2 linked regions of the Tistrella mobilis genome follow. The protein of the gene in region 2 binds, or shares a complex with, the protein of the main gene of each other region. Links are inferred from orthologs where the notes say so. Each region holds a gene or a part of one and is shown on either strand. Other genes may lie near its edges.

What was found. The genes of interacting proteins can lie anywhere in the genome.
Region 1: the proteins of P7L68_RS12750 (region 2) and xseA are in contact, whole or in part, in a cryo-EM structure (PDB 8TXR), measured with the Escherichia coli proteins. The link is inferred for Tistrella mobilis from one-to-one orthologs.

Annotation. Positions count from the first base shown.
Region 1 is NZ_CP121017.1:371,462-374,757, forward strand. Bases 359-3,296 are described here. They hold xseA (exodeoxyribonuclease VII large subunit), read left to right. Parts: upstream 359-982; coding sequence 983-2,611; downstream 2,612-3,296. Other genes in these bases: purD (phosphoribosylamine--glycine ligase), read right to left, coding at 359-791; P7L68_RS07485 (M23 family metallopeptidase), read left to right, coding at 2,672-3,296. In the rest of the region: more of purD, read right to left, coding at 1-358. UniProt on the Escherichia coli protein: Bidirectionally degrades single-stranded DNA into large acid-insoluble oligonucleotides, which are then degraded further into small acid-soluble oligonucleotides.
Region 2 is NZ_CP121017.1:1,532,586-1,536,125, forward strand. The notes cover bases 749-3,540. They hold P7L68_RS12750 (exodeoxyribonuclease VII small subunit), read left to right. Parts: upstream 749-1,911; coding sequence 1,912-2,169; downstream 2,170-3,540. Other genes in these bases: P7L68_RS12745 (histone deacetylase family protein), read left to right, coding at 838-1,776; P7L68_RS12755 (polyprenyl synthetase family protein), read left to right, coding at 2,226-3,152; dxs (1-deoxy-D-xylulose-5-phosphate synthase), read left to right, coding at 3,443-3,540. In the rest of the region: P7L68_RS12740 (AbrB family transcriptional regulator), read right to left, coding at 1-519. UniProt on the Escherichia coli protein: Bidirectionally degrades single-stranded DNA into large acid-insoluble oligonucleotides, which are then degraded further into small acid-soluble oligonucleotides.

The DNA.
Region 1 (3,296 bases), 1.2 Mb from region 2 along the record:
ACGAAGGGCGTGCCTTCGGCCGCCATGGCATCGACCGTGCGCTGGACGATCTCGTTCATCGCGCGGTCGGTGATCTCGGGCGTCATGCAGGGGGCGGGGGAATAGGCGCCCATGCCGCCGGTATTGGGGCCGGTGTCGCCGTCGCCCACGCGCTTGTGATCCTGGGCGGTGCCGAGCAGGATGGCGGTGGTGCCGTCGGACAGCGCGAACAGGCTTGCCTCTTCGCCCTCCATGAACTCCTCGATCACCAGCGACGCGCCGGCGCTGCCGAAGCGGCCACCCAGCATCTCGTCCACGGCTTCCAGCGCCTCGGCCTCGGTCATCGCCACGACCACGCCCTTGCCGGCCGCCAGCCCGTCGGCCTTGACCACGATCGGCGCGCCCTGCGCGCGGATATAGGCCCTGGCCGCCCCGGCATCGGTGAAGCGGGCATAGGCGGCGGTGGGAATGCCGTAGCGGGCGCAGATATCCTTGGTGAAGCCCTTGGAGCCTTCCAGCCGGGCAGCGGCGGCCGAGGGGCCGAAGGCCGGCACGCCGGCCGCCTCCAGCACATCGGCCAGGCCGGCGACCAGCGGAGCCTCGGGGCCGATCACCACCAGGCCGATGCCTTCAGCCTTGGCGAAAGCGGCGATGCCGTCCATGTCGGCCGGATCGAGGTCCAGAATCTCGGCATGCTCGGCAATACCGGCATTACCGGGTGCGGCACACAGATAAGACACGGAGGCACTGGCTTCGAGCGCACGCGCCAGTGCATGCTCCCGACCGCCCGATCCGATCAGCAGAACCTTCATCGCACGCTCCCGTCGGCCTGATTCAGTGGAGTCCGCTTTCCCGGCGCGGTCATACCGCCGGCGGTGCGCAACCGCCCCGGGTTGCCCGTCTTCGGGCACCATGCTTCTATCATGGCACCCGTCCGGGAGAAACCCCACCCGCGACCGCGCCTGACATGCCTCGTCCCGCCCTCCGATCCGGAGCCGATGCCTTGAGCCGCCTGCCCTTCGATACCGACCGTCCCTCCCGCCAGCGCGACCCGGGCGCCGAGGCGGCCGCAGACGGCCACAACCTGCCGGTCTATACCGTCAGCGAGATTTCGGGCGAGCTGAAGCGCACGGTCGAAAGCCGCTTCGCCGCCGTCCGGGTCCGCGGCGAGATCAGCGGCTTCAAGCGTGCCGCTTCGGGCCACTGCTATCTGGCGCTCAAGGACGAGGATGCGCTGATCGATGCGGTGGTCTGGCGCGGCGCCGCCATGCGGCTCGGCTTCAAGCCCGAGGACGGGCTGGAAGTGGTGGCGACCGGCCGGCTGACCACCTATCCGGGCCGGTCCAAATACCAGCTGGTGGTGGAGCAGATGGAGCCGGCCGGCGCCGGCGCGCTGATGGCGCTGATCGAAGAGCGCCGCCGCAGGCTTGCCGCCGAAGGCCTGTTCGATGCCGCACGCAAGCAGCCGCTGCCCTTCCTGCCCGAGGTGATCGGCGTGATCACCTCGCCCACCGGCGCCGTGATCCGCGACATCCTCCACCGCCTCGCCGATCGTTTTCCGCGCCGGGTGATCCTGTGGCCGGTGATGGTCCAGGGGCCGGGGGCGGCCGAGCAGGTGGCCGCGGCCATCCGCGGTTTCGATGCTCTGGGGCCAGGCGACCGGGTGCCGCGCCCCGATCTGCTGATCGTCGCCCGCGGTGGCGGCAGCATCGAGGATCTGATGGCCTTCAACGAAGAGAGCGTGGTCCGCGCAGTGGCCGGGTGCTCGATTCCGTTGATCTCGGCCGTCGGTCATGAGACCGACACCACGCTGATCGATTTCGTGGCCGATCTGCGGGCGCCCACGCCGACCGCCGCTGCCGAGAAGGCGGTGCCTGTGCTGGGCGAACTGCTGCTGGAACTGGGGGATCTGGGCGCCCGCCTGCCGGCGGCCGCCTTCCGGCTGATCGAGCGCGGCCGGGAACGCACCGCCGGCCTTGCCCGCGGTCTGCCGCGGCCGCAAAGCCTGATCGATGCCGCCACCCAACGCCTGGATGATCGGGCCGAGCGGCTGGATGCCGGCATCGACCGGGTTCTGGAGCGCCGGGCGGCCCGTGTGCGCGAACTGGCCGCCCGGCTGAAGAGTCCCGGCCAGCGTTTCGCCGAGGCCGCCGGCCGGCTGGACCTGACCGGGCAGCGGCTGGAAGCGGTGATGGGCCGGGTTCAGGACCGTGCCGCGGCCCGGCTCGACCGGGTGGCGGCGGGGCTTTCGCCCGCAGCGGCGATCCGGGCCGGTCGGCTTGGTCGCGAACGGCTGGACGGGCTGGGCGTTCGTCTCGACGCCGGCGCCGGGTTGAAGCTGCAGCGGCTGGGGGAGCGGCTGGAGGCGCAGGCTGCGTTGCTGGAAAGCTATTCCTACCGCCGGGCGCTTGCCCGTGGTTTTGCACTGGTCGAGACGGTGGACGCGGCCGGCGGCATCGGCCAGCCGGTCACCCGGGCTGCGGTGGTCAGCCCCGGTCAGGCCCTGGCCCTGGTCTTTGCCGACGGGCGGGTCGACGTGCAGGTCTCGGGCGAGGCCGGGACGACACCCCCGGCGGCACCGCGTCGGCGCGGCCGCGGGCGTGGTCCGGCAGCCCAGCCCGACCTGTTCTGACTGTGCAGCCGTGGTCGGCTCCCCCCCGGCCGGATCGTTGACGGAAAGGGTTCCCTCCCCATGCCCCTGAACACCGCTCGTTTCCGCGGCACCGTCTGTGCGCTGCCGGTTCTGCTGATGCTGAATGCGGCAGCGCCGGCCCAGACCCGTGCCTCTGATCCGGGGCAGACCAATGCGGCTCAGCCACCGGCCATGCCGGCGCCGATCCAGGATCCCCCCACGGCCGAGGCGCCGGCGATCCAGATCGACGGTCCGGCAAGCCAGGGCAGCCTCAATCTCGGCCGGGTCCCCAAGGGCTGGCAGGTGGCGGTCGACGGCGTGCCGGCCCGGGTCGACGATTCCGGCCGCTTCGTCTTCGGCATCGGGCGTGATGCCGCCACCGCCGATCTGGTCGCCCGCGCGCCACATGGCGCCACGCTGGAGCGGCGGGTGACGGTGGCCGCGCGGGACTGGGCGATCGAACGGATCGACGGCCTGCCGCCGCCCAAGGTGACGCCGGATCCGGAACTCCAGGACCGGCTGCGTCACGAGCGTGAGCTGATCCTGAATGCCCGTTCCGCCTCGGATGACGGCATTATCGGTTTCGAGATCGCGACCAGGGGCTTCCGCCTGCCGGTCGAGGGGCGGATTTCAGGCGTGTTCGGCAGCCAGAGGGTGCTGAACGGCGCGCCGCGCAGCCCCCATC
Region 2 (3,540 bases):
CATGGCTGGCCGGATGGTGGCTGCCACGCCATGGCCTTCGACATAGGCGAGATAGAGCGGCACGGTGAAGACCACCGCATAGATCCTGACGGCATGGGTGAGGGCGACGGTGGCGATGTCGGCCCGGTATTCCTCGGCGACCCGCGTCATCTCGTTGATGCCGCCGGGCATGGCGGCAAAGAAGGCGGTGGCCCGGTCGACCCGGCCGAAGGCGATCATCAACCCGTAGCCCAGGGCGAAGAGCAGCAGGATATAAAGGGTGAGGGCGGCCAGCCCCAGAGGCCAGCCTGCGGCATGGGCGAAGGTGTCGGGCCGGAAGCTGCCGCCCAGCACGATGCCGAGCGCCACCACCGTCCAGATCCTGAGCCGGCGGTTGATGCCGAGCGGCGCCCCCAGAATCCCGGCCACGGCGGTCAGGCTCATCGCCCCCAGCATCCAGGCCAGAGGCAGATGGAACCAGGCGAACAGGGCGCCGCCGAGCGCGCCGGTCACAAGAGTGAGGGCGATCCTGAAGGGCATCACGTCCGGAGGTATCCTGCTCGCCTTTGGGTTGTGGTTCGACCACTATCGCGCCCGATGGTATACCAGTTCGGCCGCGGCTTTCCCATCCCGTCCCCGTCCTGCCCCGGTGCATGTATCGGCACTTGCCTCCGGCGCGGCTGCGCGGGAGAGTAGGGCGACTGTCGAAGTGTGATGCCGATCCGGCGACGCCGCCCTGCCGAAAACGCCCAGGTGCTGCCAACGCCGGACAGTTCGTTCCGCCTCAGGCCGTGTCCGGCCAACCTCTTCTCGGGTTGGAGGCCGCCCTGCGGGACATGCGAGGAAACGCTGAACCTGATGTCGGTGCTGTTGCTGACCCACCCGGCCTGTCTCAACCACGAGACCGGATCCTGGCACCCGGAATCGCCCGATCGCCTGCGGGCGGTGCTGAAGGCGCTGGACGCCCCCGAATTCGCGGCCCTGGTGCGCGAAGAGGCGCCGCTCGCCTCGGACGAGACGCTGGCCCTTGCCCATGATGCCGCCTATGTGAAGAGCGTGCTGGCCGCGATTCCCCAAACCGGTGCGCAGGCGCTGCATCTGGACCCGGATACCGTGGTCTCGCCCGGGTCGGGAGAGGCGGCGCGCCGTGCGGCGGGCGCCGTGGTGGCGGCGGTGGATGCCGTGATGGCCGGGCGCTTCGACCGCGCCTTCTGCGCCATCCGCCCCCCCGGACATCATGCCGAGCCGGCGCGGCCGATGGGCTTCTGCCTGTTCAACAACGTTGCCGTGGGTGCCATGCATGCGCGTGCCGTGCACAAGGTGAACCGGATCGCGGTGGTGGATTTCGACGTCCATCACGGCAACGGCACCCAGGCGATGTTCGAAAACGACCCCGACCTGTTCTATGGCTCGATCCATCAGGCGCCGTTCTATCCGGGCACCGGGCGGATCTCGGAGCGGGGCGTTGCCGGCAACATCATGAACATTCCCTTCGGTGCCGGATCGGGGGGGATCATGGTCCGCCGGGCCTTCATCGAGCGGCTGATCCCGGCGCTGGACGAATTCATGCCCGACCTGCTGCTGGTCTCCGCCGGCTTCGACGCCCATCACCGCGACCCGGTTGGCGGCATGGACCTTGGCACGGAAGATTTCGCCTGGATGACGAAGGAGCTGATCGAGGTTGCCCGGCGCCATTCCGGCGGCCGCATCATCTCCACGCTTGAAGGCGGCTATGACCTGAGAGCGCTGGCCGATGCCGCCGCATCCCACGTCCATGTGCTGATGACGACCCCCTGATCCCGACCTCCTGATCCTGCGGTCTGATTCTGGCCGGCCTTGCCCGTGGGCGCGGGGCCGGCTTACACTCCGCGCTCATCCGATCTGCCCCACCCCCAGACCGCCCCCCAGACAGACCGAGGAGGTTCCGAGGCCATGGCCGCCGCCGACACCCTGCCGCCGGAGATCGCGGAGCTGAGCTTCGAGGATGCCCTGAAGCAGCTTGAACAGATCGTGCGCAAGCTGGAAAGCGGCGAGGCGCGGCTGGAAGAGGCGATCGAGGATTACGAGCGCGGTGCCCTGCTGCGCCGGCATTGCGAGCGCAAGCTGGCCGAAGCCAAGGCCAAGGTGGAGCGCATCGTGCTGGGCGGCGATGGCCGCCCCGCCGGGCTTGAGCCGGTGGATCCCGAATGAGCACCGGCCCCCGGGATCCCGTTGCCGAAGACCCGTTCGCGAGCGACGAGACCGTGATGCCGCTGCCCGTCTTCGACGCGGCGGCGCGTGCGGCGCTGAACGCCCGGCTGACCGAGGTGGCGGCGGGCGTCGATGCGGCGATGGACCGGCTGCTGCCGCCTGAAGGCGGCGGCGCCTCCCCCCGGCTGACCGAGGCGCTGCGCTATGCGGTCTTTGCCGGCGGCAAGCGGCTGCGGCCCTTCCTGATCGCGGCATCGGGGGCGCTGTTCGACGTGCCGGCAGACCGGCTCTATCGCGCCGGGGCGGCGGTCGAATTTCTGCACACCTATTCGCTGGTCCATGACGATCTGCCGGCGATGGACGACGACGATCTGCGTCGCGGCCGTCCGACCACCCATCGCCGCTTCGACGAGGCGACCGCGATCCTGGTGGGCGACGCGCTGCTGACGCTCGCCTTCCAGGTGCTGGGCGAGCCCGACACCCATCCCGACGGCACGGTCCGCGCCGATCTGGTGGTGGCGCTGGCCGAGGCCGGCGGTGCCGGCGGCATGGTCGGCGGGCAGATGCTGGACATCGAGGCCGAGACCGGCAGCGAGGCGCAGGATCTGGGCGCCATCGGCCGCATGCAGCGGCTGAAGACCGGCGCGCTGATCGAATTCTGCTGCCGGGCCGGCGCAATACTGGGCGGCGCCGGCATGGAGGCGCGCACCAGCCTGCGCGATTATGCCCGTGCGGTGGGCCTGGCCTATCAGATCGCCGACGACCTGATCGATGTGACGGGCGATCCAGCGGCGGCGGGCAAGGCGGTGGGCAAGGATGCGGCCCGCGGCAAGGCCACCTTCGTCGGGCTCATGGGGGTGGACGGCGCGCGTGCCGAGGCCGCCCGGCTGATGGACATGGCGCTGGCGGCGCTTCAGGGCTTCGACGGACGGGCCGACGACCTGCGCCGGCTGGCGGTTCATGTCGTGACGCGTGACCGCTGAGTGCAACCTTTTTGCAACGATGATGGTTGATCGGCGCATGGCTGCGGGCTGTGCAAGCCTTGTGGCGGCCGTTATATTGGCCGGATTTCCGTCGATCCCCTGATCGGCGGGTTTCATTGCCGGTGACGGGCTGCCATATCACCGGTAATGCCTGATCCCCGCGGCGATATCCGTCGTTGCGGGTTGCAAGGGCAGGCCGAGAGCCCTAAGAAACGGGGCTCCCGATGCGGCGGGGTCGTCTTCTGCCGCATCGGTCAACAAAACATCGCGTGCGCGAGGAGAGGTCGCCAGTGTCCGATCGCCCGTCCACCCCGCTGCTCGACACCGTTCGGGTGCCGGCCGATATCCGCGGCTTCAACCGCGACCAGCTCCGCCAGCTGGCCGATGA